Regions from separate parts of the Lentilactobacillus curieae genome, predicted to be linked through region 2. Evidence: predicted binding sites of a transcription regulator. Region 2 holds the regulator's gene; the other holds the start of a gene.
The links. The regulator NrdR, encoded in region 2, represses ribonucleotide reductase genes. The targets are predictions, from matches to a motif close to ACACNATATATNGTGT.
Positions count from the first base shown of each region.

Region 1: the regulator NrdR is predicted to act here: its motif matches at 1,439-1,454, upstream of PL11_RS07730 (redoxin NrdH).

Region 1 covers NZ_CP018906.1:1,600,486-1,610,088, forward strand. Annotated here, with positions in the region: gene nrdE (class 1b ribonucleoside-diphosphate reductase subunit alpha) at 1-1,032, opposite strand, end outside; gene PL11_RS07730 (redoxin NrdH) at 1,127-1,357, opposite strand; gene PL11_RS07735 (class I SAM-dependent methyltransferase) at 1,520-2,131, shown strand; gene tadA (tRNA adenosine(34) deaminase TadA) at 2,138-2,611, shown strand; RNA gene ffs (signal recognition particle sRNA small type) at 2,659-2,745, shown strand; gene dnaX (DNA polymerase III subunit gamma/tau) at 2,879-4,711, shown strand; gene PL11_RS07755 (YbaB/EbfC family nucleoid-associated protein) at 4,729-5,040, shown strand; gene recR (recombination mediator RecR) at 5,062-5,661, shown strand; gene PL11_RS07765 (YaaL family protein) at 5,678-5,947, shown strand; gene tmk (dTMP kinase) at 6,078-6,725, shown strand; gene PL11_RS07775 (cyclic-di-AMP receptor) at 6,731-7,057, shown strand; gene holB (DNA polymerase III subunit delta') at 7,081-8,085, shown strand; gene PL11_RS07785 (DNA replication initiation control protein YabA) at 8,105-8,434, shown strand; gene rsmI (16S rRNA (cytidine(1402)-2'-O)-methyltransferase) at 8,456-9,343, shown strand; gene PL11_RS07795 (acyl-[acyl-carrier-protein] thioesterase) at 9,355-9,603, shown strand, end outside.
Region 2 covers NZ_CP018906.1:1,754,392-1,763,994, reverse strand. Annotated here, with positions in the region: gene rpmI (50S ribosomal protein L35) at 1-61, opposite strand, end outside; gene infC (translation initiation factor IF-3) at 87-614, opposite strand; ribosomal protein L20 leader region at 633-767, opposite strand; gene thrS (threonine--tRNA ligase) at 821-2,767, opposite strand; gene dnaI (primosomal protein DnaI) at 3,072-3,998, opposite strand; gene PL11_RS08500 (DnaD domain protein) at 4,008-5,381, opposite strand; gene nrdR (transcriptional regulator NrdR) at 5,382-5,876, opposite strand; gene coaE (dephospho-CoA kinase) at 5,890-6,480, opposite strand; gene mutM (DNA-formamidopyrimidine glycosylase) at 6,485-7,321, opposite strand; gene polA (DNA polymerase I) at 7,344-9,603, opposite strand, start outside.

The sequences.
Region 1 (9,603 bases), 150 kb from region 2:
TAGATCACGAGCCTTAATCTTCTTCTTGCTGATTTTGTCGTTAGCCACTAAATTATCGTATTCTGCGGTAATGTCGACGTATGCAAATGGTTTGCCATATTCACGTTCAACATCGTATGGGCTGAATAGATACATATCTTCGTTATTTTTGATCAATTCATAGAATTTATCAGGAACGATTACACCTAGTGAAAGGGTCTTTAGACGGATTTTTTCATCAGCATTTTCCTTCTTAGCAGAAAGGAAGTCGATAATGTCAGGATGGAAAACACTTAGGTAAACAACCCCGGCACCTTGACGTTGGCCAAGTTGGTTAGAGTATGAAAAACTGTCTTCTAGTAATTTCATAACTGGTACGACACCTGATGCGGCACCTTCAATGTGCTTGATTGGTGCGCCAGCTTCACGAAGGTTAGTCAAGTTGATACCAACCCCGCCACCGATACGTGATAGTTGTAAGGCGGAATTGATTGTGCGGCCAATAGTGTTCATATCATCAGTACTTTGAATTAAGAAACATGATACGAACTCGCCACGGTTTTCGCGTCCAGCATTCAAGAAACTAGGAGTAGCGGGTTGGTAACGTTGGTGAATAATTTCGTCCGCAAGGTCCATAGCCAACTTTTCATCACCATCTGCAAAGAAGAGGGCATTAGCGGCAACACGATCACTAAATGTTTCTAGGTATGAGTCATTATCGTTAGTCTTGAGTGCGTATTGAGCATAGAATTTATAGGCTGCCATGAATGATTTGAAGTGAAAGTCTTGTTCCTTCAAATAGTCGTACAGTTTTTCAATGAATGAAAAGTCGTACTTGTTAATGAAGTCAGCTTCATAGTATTTATTATCAATCAAGTAGTCGAACCGTTCTTTTAGTGAATCGAATTTCACTAAGTTTGGCTCAACATTTTCTTTAATGAAGGCGTCAAGTGCTTCTTTATCCTTATTTAGTGGTATTTGGCCGTTAACTGGGATATTGATTTGGTTATTGAGATCGAAGTACGAGACATCCTGTAAATTGTGTAAGGACATGCTAGAGACCACTCTTTCTTTGAAATTTGAGTAATAAAATAGCGGGCCAAAAGGTCGCCCGCTTTGGTTATCTGATATGTTAAAATGAATAGGACTAGTTTGCGATTGACTTGAGTTCGTCAGGTCTGAAACCACTGAAGGCTTGTTGACCGTCTACATCAACAACGGGAACTGCCATGAAGCCCCGTTCCTTCAAGTAATCAACGTATTCAGGTTGTTCGTTAATATTGTGTTCTTCAAACGGAATGTTGTGTTCTGACAAGTAACGCTTAGTCATTTTGCATTGCATGCAGTTGTTTTTTGAATATACTGTGATTTTTCCCATTTCATACACCTTCCCTATGTAACTAATTCATTTATCTACGTTTTATAGTGTACACCAAGCAAACCAAAAATCAAAGAAAAAACACAATATATTGTGATATTTTTTTGATTCGACACCAAATATAGGAATCGTCGAAAGTAGGCGGTTTTAAGGAGTTTAACGATGACAGACGATCAATTTTACTATTCAGAACACCCAGATGTTGTGTCTGATCCTCAAAAATGGAACTTTACGTTACTTGGAAACAACATTTTGTTTACTTCGGACAACGGAGTGTTTTCTAAAAAAACGGTCGATTACGGTACCAGGGTACTTATTGATAACGTAAATTACGCCATTATTCCAGAAGGGAAAATTCTTGATTTAGGTTGTGGATATGGTCCCGTTGGGATTGCAATCGGTAAAAAGTATCCTGAACGGCAGATTGATATGGTTGATGTTAATGAAATTGCGTTAGAACTGGCAAAACAAAATGCTAAGGAAAATAATGTCAATAACGTTAAGATTTTTGCTAGCAACGTTTATCAGCACATCAATGATAGCTATGCGGCCATCATTACTAATCCGCCGGTTCGGGCAGGAAAAGATGTTGTCGACCAAATGTTGAGTGAGGCTAAACAACATCTAGTGGCTAACGGAACACTGACGATTGTTCTGCAGAAGAAGCAGGGAGCTCCATCTGCCAAAAAGCTAATGGACGGCGTTTTTGGTAATTCAGAAATTTTAAAACGTGATAAAGGCTACTATATTATTCAGTCAATTAATGAAGGATAGATAAATTTGAGCACAAAACAAACATATTATATGCAGCAAGCACTGATTGAAGCGAAGAAAGCCTACCTCATTGGTGAAGTTCCGATTGGGGCGGTCGTGGTTAAAGACAATCAAATTATCGGTCGTGGTCATAATTTAAGAGAATGGCTTGAAGATTCAACTGTTCATGCTGAGGTTGTAGCAATTCAGGAAGCTTGTCGCACACTCAATAGTTGGCGATTAATCGATTGTGATCTATATGTGACAATTGAACCTTGTTTGATGTGTTCAGGGGCAATCGTTAATTCTCGGATTCATAAGGTATATTTTGGGGCAGAGGATCCAAAAGCTGGTGCAGTTACATCACTTTATCAAACGTTAAGCGATCAACGCCTGAACCATCAGGTTGAAGTTGAACATGGATTACTGGGTAATGAGGCATCACATTTAATGAAGAGTTTCTTCAAGGCAGCTAGAAAAAAGCGAAAGTTGAAAAAATAGGCTGGATATTTATCTGATAGTTTGTTATGATATTTAGTGCCGTAAGGCCTTGAGACAAAGGTTGACTTACGAATTGTGTCAGGTCCGGAAGGAAGCAGCACTAAGTATTTTTGATCTTGTGTCTCTCGTTTATAGCAATTTAACTCCTGACAGTTTTGTCAGGAGATTTTTTTTACAACTAATAGATGAGAATATCTTGATTGGAAAGTTTTGTCCATTCATACTATAATTATTTAGATGTGAAGCAAATTTTCGGGAGGAATAACGATGAGTTATCAAGCTCTTTACCGGGTTTGGCGACCACAAAGATTCGATGAGTTGGTCGGCCAAGAAATTATCACCCAAACATTAAAAAATGCGTTAATCACTGGTCAAACGAGCCATGCTTATCTTTTTACAGGTCCGCGCGGGACTGGTAAAACCTCTGCAGCCAAGATTTTCTCAAAGGCAGTCAACTGTCATTATTTAAAGGACGGTGAGCCTTGTAACGAATGTGAAACCTGTAAAGCAATTACTGAAGGTAGCTTAAATGATGTGATTGAAATTGATGCCGCCTCAAATAATGGGGTTGAAGAGATTCGTGACATTCGAGATAAGGCGAAGTATGCACCAACAGTTGCTGACTATAAAGTTTATATCATTGATGAAGTTCATATGTTATCAACTGGGGCCTTCAATGCTTTGTTGAAGACCTTGGAGGAACCACCTGCTAATGTGATCTTCATTTTAGCTACAACTGAACCTCATAAAATTCCAGCGACAATCATTTCTAGAACACAAAGATTTGATTTTAAGCGAATCAAGCCCAAGACGATCCTTGAAAGAATGGAATACATTCTTGGTCAGAAGGGTGTTGAGTACGAAGACAAGGCACTAAAGCTGATTGCTAAATCAGCTGAGGGTGGAATGCGGGATGCACTCTCGATTTTGGATCAAGCCATGTCATATGGTGACAACCAAATTACTTATGATAATGCGTTGCTGGTCACAGGAAGCGTCAAAAATGATTTGTTGTTGACCTACTTGGAACAGGTGACTGGCGGACAGACCAAAGATGCACTGAAAACAATTCAAGCAATTCTGGATGAGGGTAAGGATCTTAAACGTTTTGTTGAGGACCTGACCAGTACTTGCCAAGATTTACTTTTGTATCGGCAAGATACTGAAATGGTTGAAGAAATGGAATTGGGAATCGTTGATGAAAAGTTTAAGCAACTTAGTGAGACGATTACTGATCAACAGATATACGACATCGTGGAAGCACTCAATGATGTTTTGAATTCGCTGAGATTCACGACTCACCAAGACGTATATCTTGAAGTATTGACAGTAAAACTGACTCACTTGGACGCTCAACCGGTTGAGGTAGCAAGCAACTCTGCAACACCTGCTGGACCAGAATATCACGACCTACTTGATACAATTCAGTCTTTAAAGGATCAGGTTCGGGAACTGTCTAAAGAAGTTAAACAGCAACCAAAAGTTGTTGCTTCAGCGGATAATGTAGCTCCAGAAGTTACTAAACCAAGCCCAATCGAAAAGAAACCTGCTGATACTCGGGTTGAGTTAACTAAGATCTATCCAATTTTGGATAGTGCCACTAGGGATGAACTTAACCAATTCAAACAAGTTTGGCCAGATCTAATGGAGTCGTTATCAGTCACTCAAAGAGCAGTTATGCATGTTTCAACGCCCGTAGCAGCTAGTGATGATGGAGTAATTGTTTCTTTTGAATATCTTTTTCTATACCAAAAGGCAAAGTCAGACACTGATTTAAAGGATGCCCTTGAAAATAGTCTTGATCGTATTGTCGGTAAGGCACCGCAAATCGTGTTTGTTCCAGAAAACCAGTGGCCTGAGATTCGCAGCGATTATCTATCCAAGAATGGTCATCCAAAGCCAACTTCAACTGAAAAAGTGACAACTGACTCAACCACAAAATCTAATTCCGCGGATCAAAGTGAACCACCTTTGCCACCAGAACCAGGTGATATTGATACACCAGCTCAAGAAATGCAAAATGAAAACCAAGCCAACTTAGTCGTAAAAAAAGCCGAAGAACTCTTTGGCAGTGACATTGTTGACGTAAAAGATGATTAAATGGAGGAACTTTTTCTATGATGAACGGCATGAACATGAACAAGATGATGAAACAAATGAAAAAGATGCAACAACAATTGGCCGAGGAACAAGAAAACCTTAATCAACAAGAATTTAAAGGTAACTCACCAGAAGATATGGTGGTAGCAACATTTGACGGCAGCAAGAAGCTAAAGGACTTGCAAATCAAAAGCGAAGCCATTGACCCAGATGATCCAGACATGTTGGCAGACCTTATAATTGCGGCTGTAAATGATGGTTTAGAAAAGGTTGAAAAACAAACTCAACAAACTATGGGTAAGTATACTAAGGGAATCCCAGGACTATAAAAAGGAATCGAGCGAACTGCAATGCAATATCCAGAACCAATCGCAAAATTAATTGAAAGTTTCATGAAGCTACCTGGTATCGGAAACAAGACGGCTACTAGGTTAGCTTTTTACGCAGTCGACATGAATAATCAAGACGTGATGGATTTCGCAGATGCGCTTAAGCAAACAAAGGAAAACCTCAAGTATTGTTCTATTTGTGGGAACCTTACTGAAGAGGATCCCTGTGAAATCTGTCGGGATAAGTCTCGAGATCAATCAACGATTCTAGTGGTTGAACAGCCGAAAGATGTAATGGTGATGGAAAAAATTCAGCAATACCATGGTCTTTACCATGTTCTTCACGGAGTTTTGTCTCCAATCGAAGGCATTGGTCCTGAGGATATTAATGTTAGTTCGTTGATCAAACGGCTGCAAAAAAATGACGAGGTCAAAGAAGTCATTGTTGCAACAAACGCAACTCCGGAGGGGGAATCAACGGCAATGTACCTATCTAAGTTGATTCGCCCATCTGGAATTAAGGTAACAAGGCTAGCCCGTGGATTATCAATGGGAGCTGATATTGAGTACGCTGATGAAATGACCTTGTTCAAGGCCGTTGAAGGTAGAACAGAAATATAACGGGAGCTGAGTGAAGATGTTGTTTGGTCGGAGAAAACGCAAAGTGAAAGCTGAGTACGACGAGGAGCTTTTGGATTTGATCAATACTTTGAAAGAAAAGTGGGATTATGCTCAAAAAACTCAGGATGCAATCGCTGACGTAGACAATGAAATCAGGATTGAAACAGCACTTGCCAGACAGAAGTATTTTTTCATTTACCGTGAAGCTAGACTCCGTAGTGTTAAAAATGATCATATTCAACCTTCGGTTATTAACTATGATCACAGTTACGATCACTACGAGTAATTTATTATTGCAGAGTGGTTGTGTTTGGGATTAGTATTCAAGCATACACAACTACTCTTTTTTAATGGAATAGACAAGCAAATATGCATCAAGTACAATTACTTTAGATAAGTTTTGGGGGTAGTCCAAGTTGACGGGAAAGTTTATTACGTTTGAAGGCCCTGACGGTGCTGGAAAAACGACTGTTATGAACAATGTGGTAGAAAAAATCAGTTCTTTACTTGGTGATCGACTATTAGTCACTAGAGAACCTGGTGGTAATAAAATTTCTGAACAAATTCGTAACGTGATTTTGGATCGGAAAAACACTGAAATGGATGCCCGAACTGAAGCACTTCTATATTCGGCAGCTAGAAGACAACACTTAGTTGAAACGATTATTCCAGCCTTAAATGCTGGAAAGTTGGTCTTATGTGACCGTTACGTTGATAGTTCAGTCGCATATCAAGGATCTGGCCGGCAAATTGGAATGGATGAGGTTTATCAGATGAATCGGTTTGCTACCGAAGACCTGTTGCCATTTAAGACAATCTATTTTGATATTCCGGTACAAGTAGGCTTAGATAGAATTGCTGCTCACAGAAGTAAAGATGCGGTTGACCGCTTAGACGTTGAAGCAGTGTCCTTTCACGAACGGGTTCATGATGGCTACCTAAAAGTTGCGAAGAACAACCAGGAAAGATTTGTCATGATTGATGCCACAAAGCCTCTGTCAGAAGTAATTGAAAGCACAATTAGTGTGATTAAAACTGAAGCCCAAGAATTCTTTAAGGAGTAGATATTATGAAATTAGTAATTGCAATTGTCCAAGATAAGGACGCTAACAAACTTCGCTCGGTGTTTGTTGCAAACGAAATCATCGCTACTAGATTTTCTACATCAGGTAGTTTTTTAAGAGCCGGAAATACCACTTATTTGGTTGGAGTTGACGACGACAAAGTAGAAAAAGTTCTTGAGCTAATAAAGGAAACTTGTTCATCCAGAGAGCAATTTATGACGCCGCCAGTAAGTTTAAGTGGTGACACTTCAGAACATACATTTCCAATTGAAGTTCAAGTTGGTGGCGCAACCGTTATGGTGCTACCAATCGAATCATTTCATCAGTTTTAAGAAACAATTAGTGGGTGTAAGCGTTGGCTAATGATGTATTAAAAATTGTAACTGAACGGCAGCCGCAAGTTTTTGATCAATTTATGAAAATAATTGATAAGAACGAGCTATCGCATGCGTATTTATTTACGGGCGAGGAGGGTGCTGGTGAATTTGAAGTCGCTTTGGGAATCGCAATGCGGCTTTTTTGTGAGAACGTTAAAGATGGCAAACCATGTGGGGTATGTCATGAGTGCCAACGAATCTTAAACTACGATAATCCAGATGTTGTGATTGAAAGAACCGATGATCGTAGCATTAAGGTAGATCAGATCAGAAGAATTAAAGATGAATTTTCTAAGTCCGCCGTTGAGGGGAGTAAGAAGGTTTTTATTATTTCTGGTGCTGAGAAGTTAACTTCTGGTGCTGCTAATAGTTTACTTAAGTTTATTGAAGAACCAATTGGTGAAGTGGTAACAATTCTGATTACTCAAAATAAGAATTTGGTTTTACCAACAATTGTTTCTAGAACCCAAGTAATTGAATTTCCACAGTTAGATCGAAATGATTTTTTAAAACAAATCAGGGCCGCTGGGATTACTCCTAGTTCTGCGAATTTAATGCTAAGTTTGACCAACGATATTTCAGAAATGACGAGTTGGTCTCAAGACGGTTGGTTCGAAAATGCTCAAGCCGCAGTTGGTCAGTGGTTTAAGTATGTCGTAAAGGGCGATGCAATGGCATTTGCCTTCATTCAAACTAAACTTTTGGGCATAGTTACAAATCGGGAAGAACAGAGTGTCATCATAGCGATGATGGTACAAATCTTTAGTGAACCAATGGAGCTTAAGTATTTGGGAAATGATGTAGAACGAAAGTTTCCTCAGATATCTGATAGTATTGACCAGGCAACTGACAAACTTTCAGCAAGTCAGCTTACTAGTAGCTTAGAATTACTGCTTAAAATGAGCAGTAGTTTAAATGGAAATATTAATTTCCAAAACATATTAGAAGAAACAACATTGAAATTACTGGATATTGTTAAGTGATAGCAAGGGATGGTATTAATTGAATCCAAATGACCTTTATGAAAAGTTAAGAGACCTCAATCAAAAACTTAATGATACTGCGACTGAATTTACCGAACTTCATGAAGAAATGATTCGGCTAATGGAAAAGAACGCAGAACTAAATATTGAAAATCAAAATCTTCGTGAACGCTTGAAAACAGTCAATCACGATAATAATGAACCGGATGATGGTCTGTCTAGTTCACGTAAAAACTTAGAAAAACTTTACCATGAAGGATTTCATGTATGTAATGATTATTATGGAAAACGCCGAGAAGATGGTGAAGAGTGCATTTTTTGTACTGAAATAATTTACGGACGCCGATAATTTTAGGGAGGAGACAAGCGATTGGAAACACAGAAGAGTTTTGCAAGCAACCAACCTTTTGGGACGCTGTACCTTGTTCCAACGCCAATTGGTAATTTAGATGATATGACTTTTAGAGCCATTAAGGTTTTAAAGGAAGTTGATTTGATTGCGGCTGAAGATACAAGAAATACAGCAAAGTTGTTGAATCACTTTGAGATTGGGACTCATCAAGAAAGTTTCCATGAACATAACTCTCACAGTAAAATTCCAGAACTAATCGATAAATTAAAGGCTGGGCAATCAATTGCGCAGGTGTCGGATGCGGGGATGCCTTCAATCAGTGATCCTGGACATGATTTAGTGGTCGAATGTACAAAACAGGGGATATCAGTAGTGCCGCTTCCTGGTGCAAATGCTGGAATTACAGCATTAATTGCCTCTGGATTATCTCCACAACCATTTTATTTCTTTGGCTTTTTACCACGAAAGGGTAAGGAACAACAGGATGCTTTAACGGAGTTGGCTGAAAAGCCCGAAACGTTAATTTTATACGAAGCTCCTCATAGATTGAAGCAAACACTTAAAGTACTGGCATCAGCATTTTCCGCTGACAGACGTGCAGTACTTTGCCGAGAATTAACCAAACGTCATGAGGAGTTTATTCGGGGGACTTTTTCTGATTTGATCGAATGGTCAGAAACAACGGAAATTCGTGGTGAGTTTGTGATTATTATTGATGGAAATGACCACCCAGCAGTTGGAGCAATTGATGAAGAAGCTAATGCTTTATCTGGGCTTTCAGTTAAAGAGCAGGTCGACCATTATGTAGAATCAGGATTAAAAGTTAACGATGCAATTAAAAAGGTTGCTAAACTTCATGAAGTTAAAAAGCAGCTAATTTATCGAGAATATCATCAATTAGATTAGGAAGGCGAGTCATGACTGCAAAAACATTTTCAGAAACACACACAATTCCATATTACGAAGGAAATGTGACTAATCACATGACTTTAGCGATGTTATTGAATGTCGTGATTCTGGTCTCTGAACACCAAAACGAAACCTTAGGGGTCGACCATAAGCAATTAATTAATAATTATGGGACTGGTTGGATTGTGACGTCCTATTCAATCAAAATTAACCAAATGCCAGCTATTGATCAAACCATTAAGTTAACGACCAGAGGA
Region 2 (9,603 bases):
CACCGTTAGCGGTCTTTTTGAAACGCTTTGCGGCAGCGCGGTTTGTTTTTTGTTTAGGCATTATGGTTCCTCCTCAAAAATTTTAACTATTTTTTATCCGAATCTTTTGGCGCAAGCACTAAGAACATGCTCCGACCATCCATTTTGGCTTTTTGCTCAACGTTTGCAACGTCGGCAGTTTCCTTCGCCATACGATCAAGCACCTCACGACCAATATCCTTGTGAGTAATTGCCCGACCCTTAAACCTAATTGAAACTCGAACCTTTTCACCCTTAGCCAAGAACTTCTTAGCGTTCTTAAGCTTAGTGTTGAAGTCGTTAACATCAATTGTAGGACTTAGGCGAACTTCTTTAACACTGATGACTTTTTGTTTCTTACGAGATTCGCGTTCCTTCTTTTGAAGCTCGAAACGATATTTCCCATAATCCAGAATCTTTGCTACTGGTGGCTTAGCTTTAGGAGCAACCAAAACTAAGTCCAACTCAGCGTCTTCGGCAAGCTTTAAAGCTTCATCCTTAGACTTAACACCAAGTTGATCACCATTGGCCCCGATAAGTCGAACCTCACGAGCGCGAATTCCGTCATTAACCATCATATCTTTTGCTATGGTAATTCACCTCCAAAATTGATTAAAAGCAGAAAAAAGCGGGCACACAGTGCGCCCGCTCAATTACAAGACTGTTCACAAGTGATCAGTCCTGACTCGATATCATGCCCAGTAAACAATTTTACTAAGGCGAGAAGCGGGTTGCTTCTGCTTTGCTTTCTTTCGAACTTTAATAGAATACCATTGAATCAAATTAGTGTCAAGGGCACTAATTAATCTTCATTTCTAGAGTAAGTGTCAATATCGTGTCTAATTTCATCAACAAAACTATCCACTGATTCTGACTTAGAATCATCCTCACCATACTTACGTACTGAAACTGAACCAGAGTTCATTTCTTCGTCACCAACGACCAAGGTATATGGAATCTTATGAGTTTGGGCATCACGAATCAAGTAACCCATCTTTTCAGGTCTTTCTTCAACATCAGCTCTAATGTTAAACCCACGAAGCTTTTCACCAATTTCCTGAGCAAACTTACCATGCTTTTGTTCACTAACAGGAATAATTTTAACTTGTTGTGGTGCTAACCAAGTTGGGAATGCACCTTTGTAAATTTCAGTTAGGTAAGCAGTAAATCTTTCCATAGTAGAAACTAGGCCACGGTGAATCATAACTGGACGGTGTTCCTTACCATCTTCTCCAATGTAATGAAGGTCAAAACGTTCTGGCAACATGAAGTCTAATTGGATTGTTGATAGAGTTTCTTCGTTACCAAGTGCAGTCTTCGTTTGAACATCCAACTTAGGACCGTAGAATGCGGCTTCACCTTCAGCTTCTACATAATCCAATCCAAGTTCATCCATGGCGTTCTTTAACATGCTTTGAGCACGATTCCACATCTCATCATCATCAAAGTACTTTTCAGTGTTTTGAGGATCACGGTAACTCAAACGGAATGTGTAGTCATTAATATCGAAATCGTGGTATACAGAAACCATCAACTTAAGAATTTTTTGGAATTCTTCTTGAATTTGGTCAAGAGTTACAAATGTATGACCGTCATTCAAAGTCATTTCACGAACTCGTTGTAGTCCTGACAACGCACCTGATTTTTCGTATCTGTGCATCATACCAAGTTCAGCAATTCTAAGTGGTAATTCACGGTATGAACGAATGTGATGCTTGTAAACTTGAATATGCGATGGACAGTTCATTGGACGTAATTCAAGCATTTCACCATCACCCATGTCCATTGGTGGGAACATATCTTCACGGTAGTGATCCCAGTGACCTGATTGTTTGTATAAGTCTAAGTTAGCCAGAACTGGGGTATAAACGTGCTTATAACCATTCGCAACTTCACGGTCAATGATATAACGTTCGATTGTTCTTCTAATTGTTGCACCGTTTGGCATCCAGTAAGGAAGACCTGCACCAACCTTGGGGTCAACAAAGAATAAATCAAGCTGGTTACCGATAACTCGGTGATCACGATCATGGGCTTCTTGACGCTTCTTCAAATCTTCATCAAGTTCACCTTGTTTGTTAAATGCAGTTGCATAAATTCTTTGAAGCATTGGGTTAGATGACTTACCTTCCCAATAAGCACCAGCTACTGAAAGTAACTTGAAAATCTTAACAGCACCAGTCTTAGGAAGAACGGCACCTTCGGCAATTCCCTTGAAATCGCCAATTTCGTTGTAGAGAACTTGGCCATCGACAGCTAACTTATCAATCAAAGAATTTTGATATGGATCTTCACCTGCTAATGCCTTAGCATCAGCAACAGATAACTCAACTGACTTGATTTCTAAATTGTCTGAAACAATTTTTTTCATTGTCTTTGATAAACCTTCAAGTTCATCAACACTGATTTGAGTGTCAGGCTTGTCAGTATCAACGTAAAAACCGTCTTCGTCAGCAACACTTTCACCAATCTTAACGTTAGTGAAATCTTGGTTGATTGCCATCTTTAAGATCTGGGCTGCAGTTTGTCTTAAGACAGTTAATCCTTCTTCACTGTCCTTAGTGATAATTTCAAGCTTACCACCCTTATGTAAAGGTTCATTTACTGAGTGAAGCTTGCCATCAACTTTAGCGGCAACTGCCTTCTTTGCAAGACTAATTGAAATTGATTTTGCAATTTCTTCACCAACCACTGCGTCAGCAAATTGCTTTACGCTGCCATCTGGAAATTCAAATGATAAATCTGCCATTGTACTCTCTCCTTTTTTTCTGGAACCACAAAAAAATCCCTGGTGCACAAATATACACCAGGGACGCATTTAGCGCGGTTCCACCCATATTACTTTATTAAATAAAAGCTCTCAAGTGGCTGCTAACGGTTACCAACCGGGATAGCATTGTCCGCAATCCATTGTCGAAAAGTGGTAATCATTTCAATCTTAACGGGTTCTCTTCCAGGCTAGAAGAACCCTCCCTGTGATGAGTTGAAATAATCATGTCTTTTCTATATCGATTAAAGTATAAGGGTCACTCTTATCGTTGTCAAATTAATTTTTAATTTAAACGTCGATTCGGGCCTTCAACTTCTATCGGCTTTGCCAAGAAACGGATTCGTTCCATTAGTCGCCTTGCCTTAAGTGGTTCATCATCCCCACGTTGATTTATTCGTAAATGTTCATCCTCAAGCTGATCCATTGAAAAATTAGACGAGAAGAATGTAGGTAATTGCTGCTGCATTCTATATTCCAGAATGACTCCGAGAATATCATCCCTAACCCAGCTAGACATTGAATCTGCACCGATATCATCGATCATCAAAACTGGTGACTTCTTGATTGCATCAATCTTACCAGCAACCGAGTTATCAGAAATTGCAGATTTCATTTCAACAGCCAAACTTGGAAAATGTACTAACGTTGTTTGAATACCAGAGAGTGCAAGTTGGCGAGCAATCGCTCCAAGTAAGTAAGTTTTCCCAATTCCAAAAGGTCCATACAAATACAGGCCTTTATGAAACTTCTTTGGTTCGCTTTCCATGCCACTAACGAACTCAACGGCCTCAGCCAAAGCAATACTCTTATTTCCATCACGATAATAGTCATCCAAACTCGCATTTTGAATATCTTTAGGCATCAAAATATTAGTAACTAACCGTTTTTGTGCCTGTTCCTTTTGGCGAGCAATTACTTCAGGAGAGGCACTATACGAGATGTCAATTAGCCTATCATTAACTACTAAATGAGGTAGATAACCTGGAGCAAAAGTTTTTTCTTGCTTGGCAGCCTTTTGTTTGACGTTATAAAATTCGTACAATTTTGCAATTGAACGATCAACAGCGTCATCCGCTAATTCATCTTGGTGTTCTTTCACAAAACTTTGAATTTCGGCGTCTTGTTTTACCGTGTTCACCAAAGTGGCGAAATCACCGTTCAAGTGTTTACTAGCCATAATCCGTTTCATTGTATCAGACACTTTTTCCAATTCTCTCACCTACTTTTCTTTTTTTAAATTTTTAAGTTTTTCATCAAGCAACTTCTCCTGTTCAGGAGTTAATGCGGTCTTTGTCGTAGCTTGTGGTTTGTTATCTTTATTTCGTTTTGCCCAGTCAGGTAAAGTTTCTTTAACGGTATGTCTACCATTGTTTCTTCTTACTTGAGGTTTCTGATTTACCTTAGCCTCATTACGACTCTCAATCGCTTTGATTGCTTCGGGAGCAGTATTTACTTTGTGCTGTGTCCAATCGTTGGCAATTGTCTCTGCTAGCGCCTTATTCAAAGTCGCATTCCCAAGATTCACCAAAACGTAGTAGGACAAGATATTGATTACCTCGGCTGGCAATATATCTCTAGTAACTAAATCACGAATCACTCGTTGTTCGTTACTAGAAACAAAACCGCCCTTCTGCTTCTTGATTTGGTTTAAAAATGCAATCGGGGCTGTCTTTTGAGCAATGGTAATAATTTGCTGGATTTGTGAATCGAAACCACTTAAATCAGTCTTAGATGCCTGAGAACTACTAGCTTGAGCCACCCGACTACTCGTTTGTCGTTTACCAATCCCATATTTATCTGCTACCAACACGCTAAGTCGCTTTGTATCAACTTGGTTTGTCTTTAAATCAACTGCCTTTAAAATCAACTTGCTCATGTTGATTTCATCAATGTCATACAAAAGATGTTCAGCAATAATTGGATTGTATGCCGCCTTCACACTTTCAATGTCAACGAATGATGTGCGTAACATTTCTAATAATAGGTCAAAATCAAATGGGTGCTCTTTTAAATCTTGCTGATTTGCAGATAATTTATTTGTGGTAATTTGTTGATTTTTAACTGAAGCAACCTCAGCAGACGGCTGATCAATTACAGACTTAGGAACTGAAAAAACATCCAATAGCGATGCTGAAATGTTTTCAGCTTGTTTTGCTTGCTCTCTAGGGGCATCAACCCGACCTACCAATTGCTTAAAAGTTCGCTCACCGACTGTACCTAACAGTAGAGTTGTTAGTAAGTCCGTCTTGAGAAACTCAACAGAAGAAAGTGGTAGTTGCACAGAAAATTCAAAAAGCGACTCATTTGTCTTGAAAGTTGCCATTAGATCAACAGCCTCTAACTTTCTTCGAGCAGTTTGAATTGACTCTAACGATAGGCTAAGCGAGGACTGAATCTCGTAGAATGAATGAACCCGGTAAGTGTGTTGGTCAGACCTAGCAACACCAAACAAAAATGTGTATAACGAAAAAGCGTTTGCGCCAATCAAAGGTAAATACAAATTGGTAAGAACGCTTAAATTTAATTCCTGATTACCATTTTGGTTAGATGCCACAAACCGACTGTCAGGAGACAGCTTTTCTTCGCTTAACATTTATTTATCACCACTGTTTTTTGAATCGGTTGGGTTGCCGCTTGTTTTTTCCATCATTTCTTTTAACTCTTTATAAAAAACAGACATATCTTTAAATTGGCGATACACAGAGGCAAACCTGATGTAGGCAATTTGGTCAAGTGAGGCCAAATCCTCCATCACATATTCACCAATTTCAGTACTTGTGACTTCGCTATCACCGGTTGAACGCAATTTATTCTCAACTTTGTCAACCAAGTCTGTGATTGCATTCATAGACACAGGCCGCTTTTCTGCGGACCTAACGATTCCCTTCATCAACTTTTCGCGGTTAAATTCTTCACGGTTCCCGTTCTTTTTGATGACCAATAATGGGGTAGCTTCTACTCGTTCAAATGTCGTAAACCTAAAGCCACAACTTTCACATTCTCGCCGTCTTCTAATTACCCGACCATCGTCCGTTGGCCGACTGTCAACAACCTTTGATCCATTGTGACCACAATGAGGACACTGCATGAACGTTCACTCCTTAAAATTCTTCGTTTCTTAACCAGTCATCGATTTGGAGTTTAGTCAAATCGAATTCTTTTGAATTATAAATTATTACATCAGCTAAATCTCGTTTCGTTTCTAATGACCATTGACTATTGATTCTAGCCATTGCATCAGTGATAGATAGCTGGTTTCGATTAATCAATCTTGAAAGCTGCTTTACGGGGTCAGTATAAACAACCACCGTTTCATCAACTATACTATTATAACCATTTTCAAACAATGTTGGAGCGTCTAACACCACCATTTTTTGGTCTTTCAACTCATTAATCTGACGGTAAATTTCACTACCAATAAACGGGTTGATCACCCTGACTAATCTTTTTAACTCACTATCTGAGCTAAAGACGGTTTGCGCCAGCTTTTTGCGGTCTAACTCGCCGTTTACATCAAGAAAATCTTCACCAAATTCAGAAATGATGGCAACTAATCCCTCATGACCTTTAGCCTCAACCATTTTGGTAACAATGTCAGCATCAATTATTGGGATTCCAAATGTCTTTAAATAGTTTGATACCTGGGTTTTTCCTGTGGCGATTCCACCCGTTAAACCAACAATTTTTGACAAACGATCACTCCTCAGTTAGTACCTGACAATTAGGACAAAAATGCGTTCCCCGTTGAGCCAACTTAATCTTCACGATTGGGGTACCGCAGCGCAAACAAGGTTCTCCCTCACGTCCGTAAACATTCAACTGATTCTGAAAACTGCCGGCTTCACCATATGCGTTGGAGTAAGAGTGGACGGTTGTTCCGTGACCAGCAATTGCCTTTTGCAGTTCCAGAATAATGTTGCTTCTTAATTCCTTTAATTCAGCAATCGTTAATGAGTTTGCAGGCCTCTCAGGATGAATTTTACTCATCCATAACACTTCATCAGCATAGATATTACCTAGTCCGGCAATCTTACTTTGATCAAGTAGAAATGGCTTAACTGCCTTCTTACTCTTTGCAAAAATCTGTTCCATGTATTCAAGCTTCAAAGTTTTTTCAGTTGGCTCAGGACCAATTGTTTTCAATCCAGAAACGGTGTACTCATCTCCAGTATTGACCACCGCCATTCGTCCAAATTTACGAGTGTCGTTATATCTTAATTCACGCCCATCAGTTAGATGAAAGATGATGTGCGTATGCTTGTGGGGTGTCGTACCTTCAGGGACAACATCATAGTTTCCTTCCATCCGTAAATGAGAAACAATAGTTAAGTCGCCTGATAGCCTAATTAACAAATATTTTCCCCGACGATCTACTTTTTCAATTGTCCTGCCACTTAATGTGGCAATAAACTGATCAGCGGTCAGATTGTTAAGCATCTTGGGATACAGGACTTCAATAGTTTTTATTTCACTGCCACCAACAAGTTCATTTAGACCTCGCCGAACAGTTTCAACTTCAGGTAATTCTGGCATAAAAAAACCTCACTGACATTAATTATTTTGCTTCGTACCAAGTATCACCAAAATGGCTTTCAACTTTAAGTGGTACTTCAAGTTTGATAGCTGAGTCCATAACCTTAGGGATCAGTTCTTGAACTGTGGCTAACTCCTCGTCTGGAACCTCAAAAATCAACTCATCATGCACTTGAAGAAGCATCCGAGTATCCATGTTGGCCAAGGCTTCATCCATCTTAATCATCGCAATTTTAATGATGTCTGCAGCACTTCCTTGAATAGGTGTGTTCATAGCAGTTCTCTCAGCAAATGATCTTAGGTTAAAGCTCTTTGAATTGATATCTGGTAAGTATCTACGGCGATGAGCAATCGTTTCTACATAACCCTTTTCCCGGGCAAACTTAACGATATCCTCCGTATATTTTTTCACACCTGGGTACTCTTCAAAATACCTCTCAATGAACTCGTGTGCTTGTTTTCTAGAAATTCCAGTATTGTTAGCCAAACCATAATCAGAAATCCCATAAACGATTCCAAAGTTAACGGCCTTGGCTTGGCGACGTAAATTAGGCGTTACGTCTGCATTAGAATCCAATCCGAAAATTCTCCGGGCGGTTTCAGCATGAATATCCTCACCAGATTTAAATGCCTCTTGCATGTTCTTATCACCAGATAATGATGCTAACACCCGTAACTCAATTTGAGAATAATCAGAGGAGAAGATGTGCCAACCTTTGTGACTAGGAACAAACGCCGAGCGAATTCTCTTTCCTTCATCGGTTCTCACTGGAATGTTTTGTAAATTAGGATCAACCGATGAAAGTCTGCCGGTTGCTGTCAACGTTTGCAAGTACCTAGTATGAACCTTGGAGTCCTCAGGATGAATAACTTTTAATAAGCCTTCAATGTACGTTGAAAGCAACTTACTTATTTGGCGATATTCCAATATATTCTGCACGATTGGAGCTTCTGGTGCCAGCTTTTCCAAAACATCCACTGCAGTCGAATAGCCCGTCTTAGTTTTCTTAATAACCGGTAGTCCCAACTTTTCAAACAGGATTACTCCTAATTGTTTTGGAGAACCAATGTTAAATTCTTCCCCAGCTTGGTTAAAAATCTGTTGTTCAATTTCACTTTGTCGTTCTTTGAATTTACTGCCCATTTCCTCAAGCGTATTTGGAAGCACCTTGATTCCAGCAATTTCCATTCTAGAAAGAACAAAGGCAATCTTAATTTCCATATCCCGGTACAACTTTGTCTGGTCGTGTTTGTCTAACTCAGTAAACATTTGTTCATGAAGTCGGTCAATTGCACACGCCTTATGAACCAGGTGGTCAAGAAATTCTGGTTGGTCAACTGGAATATGCCGTTTGGCACCCTTTCCGTAAACATCCTCATCAGTTTGAATATTACGATATCCCTGACTACGGGCAATCGTTGCCACATCGTTGCTATTATTGCTTGTGTCCAATAGGTATGAAACTAACAGCATATCAAAATCAACCGCGTTTAGTTTTATTCCTAACCGGTTCAAAGCGACATAGGTCCGTTTTGCGTCAAATACATTAACTTTAACGTCGTCCGATTCAAGCAATTGTTTAAGGACCTTACTCTTTAGTAAGCTACTGTCATTACTTGCATACCAGTCATCACCACTACCAATGGCAAAGCCGACAATTTCGGCAGTATGATAGTTCTCAGCACTAAGTTCAACTTGGATTGAGAACTCATCTTTAAATTTACTCAAATTTGCAATATTTTCATTAGTTAGTTCTTGATATTCGATTTCGGTGCTTTGATCAACCTCATCAGCTGTGTCTAACTTATCAAGAAACGACTTAAAGCCCATTTTTTCATAAAATGCCGGTAATTTTTCAGGATCGTCACCTGTATAAGCCAAATCTTTAAGACTCACTTCAATTGGTGAATCTCGATTAATTGTCGCCAATGTTCTTGCCATTAACGCTTTATCTTTATCGTTGATCAAGTGTTCCTTTAATTTTTTCCCAGAAACATCATCAAGGTTTTCATAAATATTATCAATGTTTCCAAATTGCTGGATTAGCTTAACAGCAGTCTTTTCACCGACCTTTTCAACTCCTGGATAATTATCGGAATTATCGCCACGAAGCCCCTTAATTTCGATAATTTGGCTCGGCTTAACTCCTAACTTCTCCTCAACGTAAGCTGGAGTATATGACTCCAAATCAGTTACCCCTTTTTTAGAAACCTGCACAGTAGTTGTGGCAGAAGTTAGTTGGGTTAAATCCCGATCTCCAGTAACAATTACAGTTTCATAA